DNA from 3 places in the Mesorhizobium sp. M0923 genome. Region 3 is predicted to be linked to each of the others. Evidence: riboswitches for the same ligand, from Rfam matches in the RefSeq annotation. Region 3 holds a riboswitch; each other region holds the start of a gene.

The links. Region 3 has a riboswitch for thiamine pyrophosphate ahead of thiC (phosphomethylpyrimidine synthase ThiC). Riboswitches for the same ligand answer to the same signal wherever they lie in the genome.
Region 1: another riboswitch for thiamine pyrophosphate. It lies ahead of thiC (phosphomethylpyrimidine synthase ThiC); the one in region 3 lies ahead of thiC (phosphomethylpyrimidine synthase ThiC).
Region 2: another riboswitch for thiamine pyrophosphate. It lies ahead of thiB (thiamine ABC transporter substrate binding subunit); the one in region 3 lies ahead of thiC (phosphomethylpyrimidine synthase ThiC).

What each region holds. Positions count from the first base shown of each region.
Region 1 is NZ_JAMYNW010000006.1:228,152-234,803, forward strand. Features, by position in the region: gene thiS (sulfur carrier protein ThiS) at 1-129, opposite strand, end outside; gene thiO (glycine oxidase ThiO) at 98-1,099, opposite strand; gene thiC (phosphomethylpyrimidine synthase ThiC) at 1,096-2,931, opposite strand; TPP riboswitch at 3,035-3,150, opposite strand; gene queE (7-carboxy-7-deazaguanine synthase QueE) at 3,172-3,897, opposite strand; gene queD (6-carboxytetrahydropterin synthase QueD) at 3,894-4,250, opposite strand; gene queC (7-cyano-7-deazaguanine synthase QueC) at 4,250-4,948, opposite strand; partial or broken gene NKH89_RS13120 (IS6 family transposase) at 5,718-5,886, opposite strand; partial or broken gene NKH89_RS13125 (MFS transporter) at 5,882-6,426, opposite strand; partial or broken gene istA (IS21 family transposase) at 6,581-6,652, opposite strand, start outside.
Region 2 is NZ_JAMYNW010000003.1:153,021-159,672, forward strand. Features, by position in the region: gene NKH89_RS06790 (M48 family metalloprotease) at 1-151, opposite strand, end outside; gene thiQ (thiamine ABC transporter ATP-binding protein) at 395-1,186, opposite strand; gene thiP (thiamine/thiamine pyrophosphate ABC transporter permease) at 1,183-2,802, opposite strand; gene thiB (thiamine ABC transporter substrate binding subunit) at 3,036-4,049, opposite strand; TPP riboswitch at 4,093-4,207, opposite strand; gene NKH89_RS06810 (thiamine diphosphokinase) at 4,335-4,979, shown strand; gene NKH89_RS06815 (ABC-F family ATP-binding cassette domain-containing protein) at 4,981-6,652, shown strand, end outside.
Region 3 is NZ_JAMYNW010000002.1:122,171-128,822, reverse strand. Features, by position in the region: gene thiO (glycine oxidase ThiO) at 1-132, opposite strand, end outside; gene thiC (phosphomethylpyrimidine synthase ThiC) at 129-1,964, opposite strand; TPP riboswitch at 2,069-2,185, opposite strand; gene NKH89_RS04350 (Fic family protein) at 2,368-3,912, opposite strand; gene NKH89_RS04345 (YybH family protein) at 4,282-4,737, shown strand; gene NKH89_RS04340 (conjugal transfer protein TraG) at 5,255-6,652, shown strand, end outside.

The DNA of each region.
Region 1 (6,652 bases), on a different contig from region 3:
GGCCTTGTGCACGAGGTCGCTGTTGACGGCGGTCGCCAGCCAATCGCCTTCATAATCAAGCGCGGCAAGCAGCGCCGCCAGCGTTGAGGCGTCAATCTCAAGCACTTCGCCGTTGACGATCAGTTTCATTGGCAAGCTCCATTGATTTGTCGTGACTGAAGAGAATTTCGGCTGCCGGGCGCGCCATGGCGGGCGCCAGAAGAAAACCATGGCGATAGAGTCCATTGATCGCGACGGTAGTTCCACGTGCCTCGACGCGCGGCAGGTTGTCGGGGAAGGCTGGACGGACGCCGACACCGGTTTCAACGATCTCGGCCTCGCCAAAGGCCGGATGGAGGGCATAGGCGGCACCCAGCAGCTCCATCATGGAACGCGCCGTGACTGGTCCGGCGGACTGGCTCTCAATCATCGTCGCGCCGATCATGAAACTGTGGTCGGTGCGCGGCACTGCATAGAGTGGAAAGCGCGGATGCAGTAGCCTGACCGGTCGCGACAGCGAGATATCAGCGGTGCGCAGGATCAGCATTTCGCCGCGAACGCCGCGCAGCCTGTCATCGGCTGCTGCCATTCCCGTGCAGTCGATCTGACGATCGAAACCGGAACCATGCCGGGCGTCGACGTCGAAGTGGAACTCGACACCCATGGCTGCGAGCTTTTCATGAAGTGCCGCCATCGCCTGGCGCGGGTCGAGATGGGCCTCACCGGGGAAGAGCAATCCGCGCCGGAAGCGACCGGCGAGGTCGGGCTCCAGCAACGCGATTTGATCTTCATCGACATGCCGGTGGCCCGAGGTGCGACTGGCGAACCGGTCAAGCTCGCCCGCGTCGCGCGGCGCGGCCACGACCAGTGTTCCGGCCCGCGTCACCTGGCCTGGAGTTGCCGCGTCCCACCAGTCGGCGGCGTCGCGTCCGAGATCCAGCACTAGCTGCTCGGCACTTTCACGCTCGCACCATGGCGCCAGCATGCCGCCGGCAAACCACGACGCGTTGCCACCGAGGCCATACCGGATCTCGGCGACTGTGACCGTCGCGCCGCGGGTGGCGAGTTCGAAGGCAGCGGTGAGGCCGGCGACGCCGGCCCCTTTGACCAGAACCTTCATGATGGTTCCGGCGCCTGTGGCAAGAACGGTGCTCCGGTCTCGTCAGCAGGCATGTAGAGATCGCCACCCTCGCGGTATTTCGCCGCCATCGCAGCCATGCCCTCCTTCTGCGCTTCGGCGCGAATGTCGTGGGAGATGCGCATCGAGCAGAATTTCGGCCCGCACATCGAGCAGAAATGTGCCACCTTGTGTGCCTCCTTGGGCAAGGTCTGGTCGTGGAAGGACCGCGCCGTTTCGGGATCGAGCGACAGGTTGAACTGGTCCTCCCAGCGAAACTCGAAGCGCGCGCGGGAAAGGGCGTCATCCCTGAACTTCGCCGCCGGATGACCCTTCGCCAGGTCGGCAGCATGCGCGGCGATCTTGTACGTGATCACGCCAATCTTGACATCGTTGCGATCGGGAAGGCCGAGATGCTCCTTTGGCGTGACGTAGCAGAGCATGGCGGTGCCGAACCAGCCGATCATGGCAGCACCAATGCCTGAGGTGATATGGTCGTAACCCGGCGCGATGTCGGTCGTCAGCGGTCCAAGCGTATAGAAGGGCGCCTCGCCGCAGACGGCGAGCTGCTTGTCCATGTTCTCCTTGATCTTGTGCATTGGCACGTGGCCGGGCCCCTCGATCATCACCTGGCAATCCTTCGCCCAGGCGATCTGCGTCAGCTCGCCGAGCGTTTCCAGCTCGGCGAATTGCGCCGCGTCGTTGGCATCGGCGATCGAGCCGGGACGAAGGCCGTCGCCGAGCGAGAAGGACACATCATAGGCGCGGCAGATGTCGCAGATCTCCGCGAAATGCTCGTAGAGGAAGCTTTCCCGGTGATGGTGCAGGCACCATTTGGCCATGATCGAGCCACCGCGTGAGACGATGCCCGTGACCCGGTCGACAGTCAGCGGGATGTAGTGCAGCCGCACGCCGGCGTGGATGGTAAAATAGTCGACGCCCTGTTCGGCCTGTTCGATCAGTGTGTCGCGGTACACCTCCCAGGTCAGATCCTCGGCGATGCCGCCGACCTTTTCGAGCGCCTGGTAAAGCGGCACCGTACCGATCGGCACCGGTGAATTGCGCACGATCCAGTCGCGGATATTGTGGATGTTGCGGCCGGTCGAGAGGTCCATCACCGTATCGGCGCCCCAGCGGATCGCCCAGACCATCTTTTCGACTTCCTCGGCCATCGAGGAGGTGACGGCCGAGTTACCGATGTTGGCGTTGATCTTGACCAGGAAATTGCGGCCGATGATCATCGGCTCGCTCTCTGGATGATTGATGTTGGCGGGAATGATCGCCCGTCCACGAGCCACCTCGTCGCGGACGAATTCCGGCGTGACGAAGTCGGGGATCGCCGCGCCGAAGGCTTCGCCGTCGCGCTCGAGCTTGCCGCGCAGGATCTCGCGGCCGAGGTTTTCGCGGATGGCGACGAACTCCATTTCGGGGGTGATGATCCCGGCGCGCGCATAGGCAAGCTGCGTCACCGCTTTGCCCGTTTTTGCCTTTAGCGGCCGGTTGCGAATGGGAAATTCCGGTGTCAGGCGCTCGCCCACCGCGAATCCGTTGTCTTCCGGCCGGACATGACGGCCGTCATAGGCCTCGACATCGCCGCGCGCCGTCACCCATTCATGGCGAAGCCTGGCGAGGCCCTTTTCGATGCTGGTTTCGACAGTCGGGTCCGTATAGGGGCCGGACGGATCGTAAACGGTGACAGGCGGTTCGCCCGCCGTCGGATGGACGGCGATTTCCCGCATCGGCACCCTGATCTGCGGGTGAATCATGCCGGGTCTGTGGATTTTCCTTGAGGCGGGCAGCGGTCCCGTCGACACGGCGGGGGAAATGGCATCCATTTTGAGGCTCCTTTGCTCATGCATTGGAGACCCAGTTCTGTGCCGGAAGGATGAAAAGTCGCTCTGGTCGACCTGCCGAAACAGGACCTCGGGCGTAAACTCCCGCAAAGCGCTTGCACCGTCCCTACGCCAGTATGAACTGGATCAGGTTCAACGGGTCACTGCGCCGCTAAGCCAGCAGTATCTCAGCCCCTTGCCGGGACTCCCCTGGTGAATGCGTCGAATTGAATGGGCTGGCGACTATCTTGTCAAGCGCATTCGGCCCGCGGCGGTGATCGGCGGCCAATCAAACCATCTGTCACGGGTCACCGTTTCCACCAGCCATTCCATGCGTTTCATTATGCCGTCCATGTCAATGAGCGCTTCTTCGTCATAAGGGCGCGGCGGTGTGTGATTGCCGGGCTGCAGATACACAGGCAGTTGCGGATAACGCGCGGCGGCATCCTTGGCATAGGCGTAGTCTCTTTCGTCGAACACGACGAGCTTGAGCACGATTTGCGGCTTATCCCTCGCCGCCTCGACGCACGCCTCGAACGCAGCCCAATCGGTCGTCATTTCGCTCGATGGCGGCTTTGGGCTTAGAATCAGGACATCAAGCTCGGCAAACCAGTCCCTGGCCACGGAACCTTGGGTTTCCAATGCGAAGCGGTAGCCGTTACGATGTCCGTGTTCGATCAGCGCGCCGAGCGGCTGGATGGCCGGATTGCCGCCTGATAGCGACACCATTATTGGTCGGCCACCCGAAAGCGCATTGACCTCTTGCCAGATCTCGTCTGTGGACATGGTCTTCCATTCATGGCGGAAGCGATTGTCCACGGCATGCAGGCTGTCGCACCAGGAACAGCGATAATCGCATCCGCCCGTTCGAACGAACACCGTCGGCAAGCCGACAAGCATGCCTTCGCCCTGGATGGTCGGCCCGAAGATCTCGCTCACGCGGATTCCGGGATCCAACGTGCAGGTCATGGCCGGTATTCCGCCCAGGTTTTCGGTGTCTCGCTCACCCGCACAGCGGAGGTTTCCGGTAGCAGTCTCTTGCACCACTCGTACAAATGTTTGGCGAGACATTCCGCCGTGACATGATCATGTCCCAGCACGTCGTTCAGATGACGATGGTCGAGCGTCTTGTCGATGTAATGCTTGAGTGCGCCGAGGTCATGATAGTCGCGCACAAAGCCATGTTCGTCCAGTTTGCCACCTGAAAGCTCCACCACGACGATATAGTTATGCCCGTGCAGACGCGCACACTGATGGTCGAGGGGCAAAGAGGTAAGCTGATGCGAGGCCGAGAAGTGGAACTCTTTGGTGATGCGGAACATCACGCGCTCCTTATCTGGATAGCGTGGAGCCAGAAGTCCGCATCCTCATAGTCTGTCGGGTCGGCAATGCCGGCCAAATCGAATGCTTCGCGCCGTTCGACGCATGTGCCGCAGCGACCGCAGTGACGTTCACCGCCCTTGTAGCAGGACCACGTCGCCTCGAACGGCGTACCGTACTTTGCCCCCTCGCTGACGATGTCGGCCTTCGACATATTCACATAGGGAGCGTAAAGGCGGATATCGGCGTAGCCTGCGAGCGCATGGTTCTGCATCGTCTGAAACGCGTCGATAAAAGCGGGCCGGCAATCGGGATAGATGAAATGATCTCCGCCGTGGACGGCAGTGGCCACCGCATCGGCCTTCTGCGCGGCGGCAACCCCGAAGGCGATAGCCAGCATGATGGCATTTCTGTTCGGCACCACCGTGATCCTCATGGAGTCTTCGGCATAGTGCCCGTCGGGCACGTCCACAGCATCAGTCAGCGCCGAGCCGCTCAGGTTGCGGCCGACATCGCGGATATCGACGATCTGGTGCGGAACACCCAGCCGTTTGGCGCAGATAGAGGCAAAGCCGAGTTCCTTTTTGTGCCTCTGGCCGTAATCGAACGAAAGCAGGCCAATGAGTTTCTGCTCGGTTGCCACCTTGTGAGCGAGCGAAACAGAATCCAATCCGCCGGAGCAGATGACGAGGGCATTCATGGTTTGAGTCCTTGTTTTGACCGGGTAAGGCTGCGACCGGAGATTTCTCTGCGCTCCCAGTACTCCAAGGGGGCGGTTTTGTGAATGCGTAAGGTGCGATTTAACGCAACGATTCTGCCGCCCGTGGCGCCCAAAAGGGAATGCTGCGCAACTTGTGCGCGATTTGGGTGGCCAACAAGCAGAAGCAGCTGGTATTGACTGTGTCGCCGTCAACCGTTGATAGCGCGGCGCCCTCTGGGCGCGGACCTTGAAGCTGCGATGAGAGGCGAAAGAAACGCCCGGGTCGGGTAGCCATCGGCGCTGGTTCCAAGGCCCGCTTGCAGGCGCTGACGGTCACCTCGATGACACCCGACTGGGCCTGCTTTCAGTTCTGCGCACTTCGCTGTCCCGGCCGCCTTGATCCGACGCGTAGAGTTTATTCCGGAGGTCACTTTGGGATTTGTGGCGGAATAACTCGGCGTGGAGGTCTGTCGGTATGGGTGCGATCCGAACTACAATGTTGTTCGGCCGGAATCCTCCATGACTAGCCCGTCATGTGACGGCTCGACAAAGGGCAGCTTTCAATCCTGACGCGGTCGGCCCTACCGCCCACGCCGGCTTTGGCGCAGCACCCCATGGTAGGCGCCACTTCCATCGTCCCCTCGTCGCAAGGCACATGTTCCTGCCGCCGCTTCCTTCTACCGGTCCGTCTGACTGCAGGCGATGCGTGCGATGCCTCCGGATCCCACGCTTCCTCGACCGTCGGCGAGGTGCCGACACCGTCTTTCGTCGGCGCCGTGCGGCGTATGCGGCGCGCATAATCAGGGCCAGGCTTTCGGCACCATCGGCGGATGGTCTCGTAGGAAACGACGATCCGGCGATCGCAGCATTTCCTCGACATCGCGCAGGCTCAGATTGAAGCGGAAGTAGAGCCAGACAGCACGGGTCACGATTTCGATCGGATAACCGAAGGTAGTCCGTCCAGGTCGGCGTGCGGAACGTTTCTGTCCATTGCATAGGCTTCTGAAGCGTTGCGCTGGAGCGTCCAGTTCCGAGCACCGACGCGGCTGTGTACATGACGCCGCTGCCGCATGAGGTCGAGGAAGGCCTCGACATTTCTCTCGGCTATCAGATATTCGACCTTGACCACGATCGGGCCGCTTCTCGGCTTCAAATTGAGAGCGACTGCCGGGGCGTCGAATTCCTCCAAAGGATCGGGCTCGGACTCGCGGCGCTCGCGAAGAGGAAACAGAACGCCCGCTGCGGCGACGAGCAACAGGGCCCAGCGGAGCCCTCCAGCGCCCAGGTCAGCGAATGGTTTTCGGCCACCGTGCCTCACACCCAGCTGCCGAGCGCGATGCCGCCATCGATCAAGGCATAATAGATAGAAATGGTACGCCCCACGACCCAGCGCGGGCTCGCCAGCTGCACGCTTACGCCAACCCGGACCAGGCGGTGACCCAACCCGCGCCGCCCAAGGCGAGCGCAATTGCCGCCACCTGTCAATGCCGCTCGAATTTTCCCCAAAAGTGCCGAAGTAAATTCCCCAGTCTCGCCGCTCAGGCTGTCGCGGAGGGAGACGCGGCATCTTCAGGCCGACGAGGTCGTGCCGGATTCGGTGGATCGTGGATGGCGTGGTATCGAGCGCGTTCGTCATGGACGCTGCTCCTTCGCCATCACCTGGGCGACGGCATCGTAGAAGGCCAACGGGCGCTGAGTGACCCT
Region 2 (6,652 bases), on a different contig from region 3:
GCTTGCCGTTGGCGGCGACGTTGTCGACCGTGATCGGCTTGTCTGAGGGCTGAAAGCCTGATTCCTGCACGTCGGGAGGCGTGAACATCTGGCAGCTTGCCAGCGCCACGGCAAGACCGGCCAGCGCCAGAAAGCGCGCCAGCGGTTTCACCCTCCGATTGTCGATGCCGGTCGGCAGATCGGCTTCCTTTCAAGTCCTGGCACGTGACCGCGAAAATCGGGCGCGATTTCCGGAAAGCATCACGCGCAAAATCAAGTGCTACGGCGTCCGACAGATACGAGGCAGCAAGGGCAAATCACGGTCTAAGCCGGACCAGCTCCTGGCGGACCTAGCCACACTACCTCGACCATGGCAAGCAAGCGCCGCTTCGCCTTCCGCCGGTTTGACCATAAATTATGTCCGCTTCCGGGCAACATCTCGTGATCCAGCCGCAAACGGACCCGAGCCGATATAGCGTCGGAATGCCTCCGGTCCAGCCCCGACGAAAAAATCGGCCGCAGTGCCCGTCGCGGCAACCGTGCCACCATCCAGGAAAACCATGTTTTGCCCGATACGGCGCGCATCGTCCGGCTGGTGCGTGACGAATAGCACCGTCATGCGCTGCTCCGAATGGACGTCGGCGACCAGGTCGAGCATGTCGTCGCGCAGTGCCGGTCCGAGCGAAGCGAACGGCTCGTCGAGCAACAACACCGGCCGGTCGCGCACCAGGACCCGAGCGAGCGCGACGCGCTGCCGCTCACCGCCGGAGAGTTCGCGCGGCAGCCGGCTTTCCTTGCCGGCAAGGCCGACGCGCTTCAGCGCTGCGGCGATTGCGGCGCGGTCAGCCTCGCTCAGCATGAGCGAAGGCGAGCGGCCGAGCCCGACATTCTGCTCGAGGGACAGATGGGCAAACAGGTTGTTTTCCTGGAACACCATCGATACCGGCCGCGCTGATGGCGGCGCAGTGCTGACGTCGGCGCCGCCGATGAGCACGCGGCCTGACCGCGGCGCCTCGAAACCGGCCACCAGATTGAGCAGCGTCGACTTTCCCGAACCGCTCGGCCCCATGATGGCGGTGATTTCCGACGCCGGGAAATCGACATCGAATATAAGCGGCGTTTCACCATAGCTGAACGAGACATTATCGAGCCGCACGGCCGCGCCTTTTTCGACCGAAATCGACCGTTCCGGGCTGATCGGCATCATGATTTCTCCCTCCTTCCCAGCCAGTCCGCGGTCAGCACAAGCGCCAGGCAGACAAGGCCGAGCAGCAGCGCCAGGCCGGCCGCATCCTCGGTGCGGTAGCTGCCCATGCGCGCCAGCAACAGATAGGGCAATGTCTGCACGGAATCGCTGCCGAACAGCGCAATGACGCCGAGATCACCGAGCGACAGCGCCATGGCGAAGGCGAAGCCGGTGGCGAGCGGCCGCCGCAGCGACGGCCAGTCGACCAGACGCAACCGGTTCCAGCCCGAGATGCCAAGCTGTGCACAGAGCCGTTCGTGGCGTTCGCTCGCCGCGTCATAGGCGGGGCGGATGGCGCGGATGGCGAACGGCATCGCCATCACCGCATTGACCACAACCACCATGACAGGGGCGATCGCAAAGACATCGCTGACGCTGCGCAGGAGCAGGAACCAGCCGGCACCGATGACGATGGGCGGCACCACCAGGACGAACCCCGCACCGGTGTCGGCCAGGTGTTCGAGCAGCGTCCGCCTGCCGGTCCGCCGGGTGAGCGCCAGCGCCCGGCGCGCCATAACCAGCGACAGCGACAACGCCAAGGAGAGCAGCGCCGACAGGAGGGAGAGCACGGCACTGGTCGCCGTCGCTTGCCGCACCGCGCTCTCGCCGGCCAGGCGGCCGAGATCGGCGCCAAGCCCGGCCGACAGCGTAGCCGCCATCGGTCCGGCGACAAACAGCAGTGCCAGCCCGATCACCAGTGCGTTCAGCACGGTCTCGGCCGCACCGGCTGAAAAATACCGGCGCGGGGCTACCGGCAGATTGGCGTCGCCGGTCATATTGGCGCCAAGCCGCGTTAGTGCCAGCACGACGACGAAGGTCAGGGCAATCTGCAACAAGGTCAGCGTCACCGCCCGCGCCGGGTCGAAGTCGAAACGCAGCGCCTGGTATATGGCAACCTCCAGCGTCGTCGCGCGCGGCCCGCCGCCGAGCGTAAGCACGATGGTGAAGGAGGTGATGCACAGCATGAAAACGAGCCCGGCAACGCCCGGCAGGGCCGCACGCAACGCCGGCCATTCGATCAGCCGGAAGGCCGGCGCAGCACCCATGCCAAGCTGGCTCGCCAGCCGCCATTGGTTAGCCGGCACCGTCTGCAACGCTTCCAGGAACAGTCGCGTTGCCAGCGGCAGGTTGAAAAAGACGTGGGCGACGAGAATACCCGATAGGCCATAGATGCCGGGCCAGTTCTGGCCGCCAATCGCACCGAGCAAGCCGGCGAAATACCCGGCGCGGCCATAGAGTGCCAAGACACCGAGTGCGGCAACAATGGCCGGCAGCGCCAGCGGCACGGCGAAAAGCTGCAGGACAAAGCCTCGCCCGAAAAACTGTGGATGCCGCGACAGCGCGCGCGCGACGAACAGCGCCGGTGCGACGGAGAGCAGGGTCGACAACAGAGCCTGCCAGAGCGTGAAGCGGGCAACACGGAGGAGATAGGAATCAAAGGCGGAGGCGGCGCCCGACAGGTCGCGCATGGCTTCGACGACGAGCCCGGCGAATGCCCCGCCGATCAGCAGCGCGATGGCGGCGAGCGCGACGATACCGGCAGCGACGCGGGTATCCGATGATGGCGCGCGTTGCACGCTAGACCACCAGATTCGAGATTCTTAGCGAGGATTGCGTTCCTTCGCGCGCCCCTCTGTCCTGCCGGACATCTCCCCCACATGGGGAGAGATTGGCAGGTTCAGCGCTCCGCTCATTCCGGCAATGTCGGAGATTGGCGAAAGCCGGCATGACGGCCAATCTCCCTCCTTGTAGGGGAGATGTCCGGCAGGACAGAGGGGGGCGCCGTAGGGCGATCATCTTTCAATCCGAGCTACTTGCTCATCACCGCCAGCCACTCGTCGACCCAGGCCTTGCGATTTGCGGCGACCTCTTCCGAGCTGAACAGCAAGGTTTTGGTCGGTTTGACGAGCTTGTCGAACGCCGGATTGAGCGGCTTGTCGGTCTTGCCGGCCGGGAACATCCAGTTGGTTTCGGGAATGAGATCCTGGAATTTCGGCCCGGTCATGAAGGCGATGAACTTTTCCGCCAGCGGGTTCTTCGCGCCCTTGGTGGTGATCCCAGCGACCTCGATCTGCAGATATTCGCCTTCCTCGAAGGACGCCGCCTGGTAGCGCGAGGTGTTTTCGGCAACCATGTGGTAGGCTGGCGAAGTGGTATAGGACAGCACCATCGGCGCCTCACCCTTGGTGAACAGGCCGTAGGCCTCGCTCCAGCCCGGCGTCACCGTCAGCACCTTTGCCTTGAGTTTGGCCCAGGCTTCCGGAGCCTTGTCGCCATAGACCGACTTGACCCACAACAGCAGGCCAAGGCCCGGCGTCGAGGTGCGCGGATCCTGGATGACGATCTTGTCGCCGGCATCGCCCTCGACCAATTCCCTGAGGCTCTTCGGCGGGCTCTTCAGTTTTTCGCTATCGTAGACGATAGCGAAATAGCCATAGTCGAACGGCACGAAGATATCGTCGCTCCAGCCACCCGGCACACTGACGTCCGTCACGGCGCCATGCGGCGAAAACAGGCCGGTTGCCTTGGCGTCCGCCGTCAAATTGGTATCGAGGCCAAGCACGATATCGGCCTTGGTCGCGGCCCCTTCCAGCTTCACACGGTTGAGCAGTGCCACGCCGTCGGCGACCGAGACGAATTCGACGACGCAGGTGCACTCGGCCTCGAAGGCCTTCTTCACCGCCGGTCCCGGACCCCAATCGGCGGTGAAGCTTTCATAGGTATAGACGGTCAGCTTATCCTGTGCCGATGCCTGCCCCGGTAGGGCAAGCACGGATGCCGCAAGCAGGATAATCGAGGCAAGAGAGTGGAAAAAACTGCGCATCGGCGCCTCCTTCGTTCGCGTTGAAAGGAATTGAGGCGTCGGGCTGTCCGAAACGTCTAATCCCTCCGCCGGTACAAACCGGATCAGGTTCAGCGGGTTGGCAGTCTTGCCTCTCAGCCGGTCCGCGAAGATCGCGTCCGGCACCCCGTTAGAGCGTTTCGACACATAGGCCCGGCCGAAGTGCTGCGCAAGCGGAAGTTTGCCGGGCATCCAAAGCGCGGCGTCCTGTTTCATCTGCCGTTTCATCTTCCGTTTCCGGGGCAGGGCTGGTAAGGGCCACGAGATATGAGCACATTCACCATCCTGCTTGGCGGCGATCTCATCCGCACGCCGCTGCTCGACCGCCAGGTCGAAGGCTCCCGCGTCATCGCTGCCGATGCCGGTATCGGCCATGCCCTTATGCTGGGCCTGATGCCGGAACTCTGGGTCGGCGATTTCGATTCCGTGCCTGCCGATTTGCCGGAGGATCTGGCCGCCGTGCCACGGCAGGTGTTTCCCGCCGAAAAGGACAAGACCGACGGTGAACTCGCTATCGCCGCCGCGCTCGAACGCGGTGCGACCAGCCTTGTGCTCGCAGGCGCCTTCGGCGGCAAACGCACCGACCACATCTTCCTGCATCTGGCGCTCAGCGTCCGGCTGGCGGAAGGCGGAACGGAAGTGCTTTTGACCAGCGGCGCACAGGAAGGCATTCCTTTGCTGCCTGGAAAGACTGGCTTCGATTATGTCGACGGTACGCTGTTTTCGGTGCTCGGCTTTTCGGATCTCGCCGGCCTGACAGTCACCGGCGCCAAATGGCCGCTCGCCCATGTCGAGGTTGCCTTCGGCTCGTCGCTGACCATTTCCAACGAGGTCAAGGGCCGGCTGGAAATCGCGCTGGCCAGCGGCCGCGCGCTGCTGCTCGCGCATCCTTTTCCCCTACCTGAAAGCTGACATGGCGCCGCCGCTTCTCAATCTCGACGGGATAAAGCTGACCTTTGGCGGCGCGCCGCTGCTCGACGGTGCCGCCCTGACGGCGTCAGCTGGCGACAAGATCGCCCTGGTCGGGCGCAACGGCTCTGGCAAGTCGACGCTCCTCAAGATCGCTGCCGGGCTGATCGAACCGCAGGACGGCGAAGTCTTCCGCCAGCCTTCGGCGACGGTGCGCTATTTGCCGCAAATGCCCGACATGGACGGTTTTGCGACCGTTCGCGCCTATGTCGAGGTGGGGCTCGGGCCCGCCGATGATCCCTACCGCGCCACCTATCTGATGGAGCATCTCGGCCTGACCGGCGAGGAACGGCCGAACGACCTCTCCGGGGGCGAGGCGCGGCGCGCGGCACTCGCCCGCGTCATGGCGCCCGAGCCCGACATTCTTCTCCTCGATGAACCGACCAATCATCTTGACCTTTCGGTTATCGAATGGCTGGAGGAGGAGCTTGCCCGCACCTCCTCGGCCCTGGTCGTCATCTCGCATGACCGCCGTTTTCTCGAACGCGTGTCACGCGCCACAATTTGGCTCGACCGCGGCCAGACCCGCCGTCTCGATAAGGGCTTTGCCTATTTCGAGGAATGGCGCGACACGGTGTTGGAGGAGGAAGAGCGCGAGCAGCACAAGCTCGGCCGCCAGATCGTGCGCGAGGAGCACTGGCTGCGCTATGGCGTGACGGCAAGGCGCAAGCGCAACATGCGCCGGCTCGGTGAGTTGCAGACCATGCGCCAGCGCTTTCGCGGTCATCGTGGCGCCGAGGGTGCGGCGACGATGACAGCCAGCGACGCCGCCGAATCCGGCAAGCTGGTGATTGAGGCCAAGAACATCGAGAAGAGCTTTGGCGATCTGACCCTGGTCAAGGGATTCTCGACACGCATCCAGCGCGGCGATCGCGTCGGTCTGGTCGGGCCGAACGGCGCCGGCAAGACGACGCTATTGAAGATGCTGACCGGCGAATTGAAGCCGGACGCAGGCACGGTGCGGCTCGGCACCAACCTGGAGATCGCCACGCTCGACCAGAAGCGCGAGGCCGTCGATCCGCAGGAGACACTGGCGCAGTATCTCACCGACGGACGCGGCGAGAACCTTGTCATCAATGGCGAGCAGCGCCACGTCGTGTCCTACATGAAGGACTTCCTGTTCAAGCCGGAACAGGCGCGCACGCCGGTGCGCGAGCTTTCGGGCGGCGAGCGGGCACGGCTGATCCTCGCCCGCGTTTTGGCGCGGCCGGCAAACCTGCTTGTGCTCGACGAGCCGACCAACGATCTCGACATGGAGACGCTGGAGCTGCTGCAGGAACTGGTCGCCGGCTTTGCCGGCACGGTGATCCTGGTCAGCCACGATCGCGATTTCCTCGACCGCACGGTGACCAGCATCATCGCGCCGGATGGCGACGGCCGCTGGATCGAATATGCCGGCGGCTATTCCGATATGCTGGCGCAGCGCGGCGGCACCAGGCTGGACGACCGCAAGGCGCGGCCGAAGGCAGAGACCGGCGAGGCGACGGCGGCAAGCAGGAGCGAAGCGGCCGCTAGCAGGGGCCTGGCCAAGAAACTGTCGTTCAAGCAGAAATTCGCGCTGGAAACCTTACCCAAGAAGATCGAGGCGGTGTCGGCCTCGATCTCGCGGCTGGAGA
Region 3 (6,652 bases):
GCCGGCGAACCACGACGCATTGCCGCCGAGGGCATGTCTTGTCTCGGCGACTGTGACCGTCGCGCCGCGGACGGCGAGTTCGAAGGCCGCGGTGAGGCCGGCGACGCCGGCCCCTTTTACCAGCATCCTCATGGTCGCTCGTGCGCCTCCGGCACGAGCGGTGCGCCGGTCTCGTCAGCTGGCATGTAGAGATCGCCGCCTTCACGGTATTTCGCCGCCATCGCCGCCATGCCTTCTTTCTGTGCCTCGGCGCGGATGTCGTGGGAGATACGCATGGAGCAGAATTTCGGCCCGCACATCGAGCAGAAATGCGCCACCTTATGCGCTTCCTTGGGCAAGGTCTGGTCGTGGAAGGACCGCGCGGTTTCGGGATCGAGCGACAGGTTGAACTGGTCTTCCCAGCGAAACTCGAAGCGCGCGCGGGAAAGGGCATCATCTCTGGCTTTCGCTGCCGGATGGCCCTTCGCCAGGTCGGCGGCATGCGCCGCGATCTTGTAGGTGATCACGCCGGTCTTGACGTCGTTGCGATCGGGAAGGCCGAGATGCTCCTTCGGCGTGACGTAGCAGAGCATGGCCGTGCCGAACCAGCCGATCATGGCGGCGCCGATGCCTGAGGTGATGTGGTCGTAGCCCGGCGCAATGTCGGTGGTCAGCGGTCCAAGCGTATAGAACGGCGCCTCGCCGCAGACAGCGAGCTGCTTGTCCATGTTCTGTTTGATCTTGTGCATCGGCACGTGGCCGGGCCCCTCGATCATCACCTGGCAATCCTTGGCCCAGGCGATCTGCGTCAGCTCGCCCAGCGTTTCCAGTTCGGCGAATTGCGCCGCATCATTGGCATCGGCGATGGAGCCCGGACGAAGCCCGTCACCGAGCGAGAAGGAGACGTCATAGGCCCGGCAGATGTCGCATATCTCCGCGAAATGCTCGTAAAGAAAGCTCTCCCTGTGATGGTGCAGGCACCATTTGGCCATGATCGAGCCACCGCGCGAGACGATGCCCGTGACCCGGTCAACAGTCATCGGAATATAGTGGAGCCGCACGCCGGCGTGGATGGTGAAATAGTCGACGCCTTGTTCGGCCTGTTCGATCAGCGTGTCTCGATAGACCTCCCAGCTCAGATCCTCGGCGATGCCGCCCACCTTCTCCAGCGCCTGATAGAGCGGCACCGTGCCGATCGGCACCGGCGCATTGCGCACGATCCATTCGCGGATGTTGTGGATGTTGCGACCGGTCGACAGGTCCATCACCGTGTCGGCGCCCCAGCGGATCGCCCACACCATCTTTTCCACTTCCTCGGCCATCGAGGAGGTGACCGCTGAATTGCCGATATTGGCGTTGATCTTGACCAGGAAATTGCGGCCGATGATCATCGGCTCGCTCTCGGGATGATTAATGTTGGCGGGAATGATTGCCCGTCCGCGCGCCACCTCGTCCCGCACGAACTCCGGCGTTACGAAATCGGGGATGGCCGCGCCGAAGGCTTCGCCGTCGCGCTGCAGCTTGCCGCGCGACATCTGACGGCCGAGGTTCTCGCGGATGGCGACGAACTCCATCTCGGGGGTGATGATGCCGGCGCGCGCATAGCCAAGCTGGGTCACCGCCTTGCGTGCCTTGGCCCTGAGTGGCCGGTTGCGAATGGGAAATTCCGGTGTCAGGCGCTCGCCCGCCGCAACTCCATTGTCTTCCGGCCGGACATGGCGGCCGTCATAGGCTTCAACGTCGCCGCGTGCTGCAATCCATTCATGGCGAAGCCGGGCTAGGCCTTTTTCGATGCTGGTTTCGACAGTGGGGTCCGTATAGGGGCCGGACGAATCGTAGACGGTGACGGGCGGCTCGCCGGCCGTCGGATGGACGGAGATTTCGCGCATCGGCACCATGAGCTGCGGGTGGATGGTACCGGATTTGTGGATTTTGCGTGAGGCAGGCAACGGTCCCGTCGAGACGGCGGGAGTGAGGGCATTCATCTTGAGGCTCCTTTGCTCGTTGCATTGGAGACCCAGTTCTGTGCCGGAAGGATGAAAAGACGCTTCTGTCGACCTGCCGAAACAGGACCTCGGGCGTAAACTCCCGCAAAGCGCTTGCACCGTCCCTACGCCAGTATGAACTGGATCAGGTTCAACGGGTCACTGCGCCGCGAATGCCAGCAGTATCTCAGCCCCTTGCCGGGACTCCCCTGGTGAATGCGTGAGGTTGGACGGGACGGCTCCGGTTTGTCAAGCGCGTTCTGGCCGCGGCTGATCGGCGGCCGGTCAGACCGTGCGGAAAAAATCGTGCATGTCTCGGCGACAAGTCAAGCCTCGGAGATGAAGGCAGGGACAAGGGAATCCCAAACCGTCGGACTAAAAATCGATCCTGATGATCACACCTTCAATGGGCACCAAAGGTTTGCGCGTAGATCGCCTCGATTCTTCCTGCCTCGTCACTGGTCAGCGTGGCGAATTCCTTTTCGCGCGCGCGGTTCGATAGATGTCCATCATTCTGGTGAAGAAAACGGAAGAGCAGATCGGTCAACCGCTCGGGCATGTCAATAAAGGCGTCCACCTGCTGCCGGAACTGATCGTAGCGCTGCAGAAATGCGGTTTCCTCGGGAAGGTCCCGTTCGATCGTCCGCTGAACGCAGGCATAGAGGAATTCGGCGTGCGGGGTTGCATCGAAGAACCGGTAGAAATCACCGGTGTCATTCAGCACCCGGACGTTGAATTGCGGCGTCGGTTCCCATTCCACCAACGGCAGAAGGCGCTGCGAATAGCTCTCGAGCACGCCCCTGTACTCGTTGATCTGGTCCAGGATCGCGGCCGAGACGGGAAAGACCACTCCCGGCGGATTGAAGCCGCGCATGGCAAGGACGTGGTGGATTAGGTAGCGGTGAATGCGGCCGTTTCCGTCCTCGAACGGGTGAATGTAGACAAAGCCGAAGGCGAGGATTGCGGCGGCTACGACTGCATCAAGGTTTTGCGCGGGGCCCTGATCGAACGCCGCCATTCCATCGATTAGCCGCGGCAGGTCCTCGGGCCGAGCGCTGATGTGATCGGGCAAGGGCGTGCCGTTGTCTCGGTCATGCTCACCGACGAAACCTCCTTCTTTTCGGAAGCCAAGTCTTACGAAACGGGCGTCGCCAAGTACAATTCTTTGCAGACGCAGCAGCTCATCGCGATCGATCGGCCAGCGGCCGGCTTCGCCGATGGCGCGGCCCCAGCGCTGGATGCGATCTTGCGGCGGGTGCTCGCCCTCGATCGCATAGCTTGATCGCGAGTCTTTGAGCAAAAGAAAGGCGGCGGTCCGAGCAAGAAGGTCGCGCGGCACGTCCGCTACGATTGCCTCCGCGCGCCGCGGTAGTTCAAGGCCGATGAATTTTTCGAGAATCTTGGTGCGGAACACCAGAGGGCAGAACTCACGCGTGCCGGGGAGATTGTCCCTTACGCGGTAGCGCGAAGCGGTCTTGTCGGGTCCGGGCCACTGCAGCTCGGGATCGACAACCGGAATGTATCGTCCGGCCGCCGCGTCCGGCAGATCGATACGGGCGCCCCTCAGCCATTCATATAAAAACCAGATGCGGCGGGCATAACTGCCGGTCGGGCTTTCACGGACCAGCGCCTCGATCGGCGCGGGACCGGTCACTTGGAACAGCCGCTTGAGGACGGCAAGGTCCAGTCCCTCGTACTTGAGCGCAAAGGTCAGGTGGCCTTCGAGGGTAGGATTTGGGGCGTGGCGGGGGGTCATGATCCGCCAGCCATCCCGTTCGGTAATGCGATGATGCTCGCCCGTGGCGAACAACCTACGGGGCAAGGGCACGGCGAGCCTGTAGGCTCCGACCAGGGCGCTGTACCCGGCCGGGGTCGCCGTTTCAGGAAGGCGGATTTCCTGAAAAACGGTAACAGGACCTGAAAATTGGTGCTCTTGCACCGCAGGCATGAAAAGCGAATCCTTTCATCGAATTTTGGTCCAGCTGGGCCAACACCTATGAAAAATGATCCTATTCCATGAAAATTGATGCCACAAGACAAATTTTCCGAAAACCGATTCTAAACGGTGCTGGAGTCATGAAGCAAGAACTCCGCCACCGGCTAAAGGAAGCGACTTCAGACAAAAAGGTGAGTCCAGGAACCGCCATTCGCCCGTCTCTTAGTCACGAGGCCGGCACGGATGGCCCGCCTTACGTCGAGCCGGATTGCTCGAGGAGAACCGCGCCGTTCGGGGCTCACTCAGCCATCGAACGCCGCGGCGCCCTCGGGTCGGCGCTATTCATCGGGTGGGCATGTCGGGTACGCAAGGGAGGACGAAATGAGACTGGTTCAGTCATTTGCATTTGCTGCTGTGCTGCTTCTTTCGTCTGCATTGTCTGCGGCCGCCCACTCGGCTCGTGAGGACATCGAAGCGGCGTTGGTAAAATTCATGGACGCCTTCAACAGCGGAAACGCAGCAGCGGTAGGTCAAATGTATACCGACGATGCCGCCCTGCTGCCACCCGACGGCAAACGCGTCGATGACCGCAAGGGCGTGGAAGAATTCTGGCAGGGCGCAATCAAGGCCGGGATGAAGAATCTCACCCTGAAGGCGCTGGAAGTGGAAGGGAGCGGGAATCTCGCCTACGAAGTTGGCGCATTTACGCTCAGTGTGCCGAGCAAAGGCGGTGCCCCTTCCACCGTTGCGGGCAAGTACATTGTCGTTTGGAAAAAAGGGGGCGACGGGACATGGCGCCTGCATCGGGACATCTGGAACTTAGGTGCGGCCCAATAGATTCCGCGATCCGTGAGGCCGGCGCGGCTTGCAACAGTTCCAACGAAAGTCCATGGCAATAGTTGATGTGACTGAATTGATTAACAAAATTGAACAGACTTGATGGGTCTGCTCATCGAGTCGGCTCTGGATCTATCGCGCTACCGATCAGGGAGGCGGTAAGATTCGAGCTCAGCAGAACGGCTGACCACCACTTGCCGGGACTAGAGTGTTCTCCGGCTCGGCGCGCCGCTGAGGACTCTTGTTCATTTGGTCATGCGCAATCCGTGGTTCTCCAAGAACCCGTCCATCTCGTCAAATGCCATCTGAGCCGAGACAACTAACTATCATTGGGCAAGTAGCGGCTCAACGCTCCAGAAGAAAGCAGCCCCCCTATGCTCGTTCAACATTCGAGATCGCATCGGGCAAGTCTTTCCACGTCCGGGTACGCCATGCTGCTTCGACCGCCCCTTTTTTCTTGCGGATTTAGGAATTCGAGCTTTTCGGTTGTTCCGATCATCCATTTGGGAAACGACCGATGCCGGCAAGCAAGGTTTTATGGGGCCAGATCCTCACCGCCTTTCTGATTGTCGTCGCGACAACATGGGGAGCAACACAGTGGACGGCAGGGCGGCTCGGCTTTCAAAGCCAACTCGGTCCGCCGTGGTTCGAATTGGCTGGACACCCCGTTTATCCGCCGCCAGCCTTTTTCTGGTGGTGGTTTTTCTACGACGCCTACGCGCCGAACGTCTTCCTGGAGGGCGCGGCGATTGCGGCGAGCGGAAGCCTCATGGCGATCGTCGCAGCGATCGGGACGTCGCTGTGGCGGGCGCGCGAGGCAAAGGATACCACGACTTACGGCTCGGCGCGCTGGGCGACGCGAGACGAAATCAAGGCCGCTGGGATGATCGGTCAGGATGGGGTGATCCTGGGTATGTTGGGCCGACACTATCTGCGCCACGACGGTCCGGAACACGTGCTATGTTTCGCACCGACCCGAAGCGGCAAAGGCGTCGGCCTGGTCGTGCCGTCACTACTGACCTGGCCGGGTTCGGCAATCGTCCACGACATCAAAGGCGAAAACTGGGAACTGACGGCCGGATGGCGGGCCCGTTTCGGCCAGGTGCTCCTGTTCGACCCGACCAATGCTGGATCCGCAGCCTACAATCCTCTGCTGGAGGTGCGACGGGGCGAGTGGGAAGTTCGAGATGTGCAGAACGTGGCGGATGTCCTGGTCGACCCAGAAGGCACATTGGAACGCCGCAACCACTGGGAGAAGACCAGCCATGCGTTGCTGGTCGGCGCAATACTGCACGTGCTCTATGCGGAGAAAGACAAGACCCTCGCAGGCGTGGCGAACTTCCTTTCCGATCCAGAGCGGCCAATCGAGGCAACGCTGCGCGCCATGATGCTGACGCGGCATTTGGGTGATGCAGGCCCGCATCCCGTCGTGGCGTCGGCTGCTCGGGAACTGCTTAACAAGTCCGAGAACGAGCGTTCCGGCGTGCTCTCGACGGCCATGAGTTTTCTGGGCCTCTACCGCGATCCAGTTGTGGCCAAGGTGACGTCATGCTGTGACTGGCGGATCGCAGACCTTGTCGAGGAGGCACGGCCGACGACGCTCTATCTGGTCGTGCCGCCATCGGACATCAGTCGCACAAAGCCGCTGATGCGACTCGTGCTTAACCAGATCGGCCGCAGGCTCACCGAAGATCTTCACGCGAAGGATCACCGGCAGCGTCTTTTGATGCTGCTGGACGAGTTTCCCGCGCTCGGCAGGCTCGATTTCTTCGAAAGCGTGCTGGCCTTCATGGCCGGGTATGGCATCAAGTCGTTCCTGATTGCACAATCGCTCAATCAGATCGAGAAGGCCTACGGACCGAACAATTCCATCCTCGACAATTGTCATGTGCGGGTGAGCTTCGCCACGAATGAC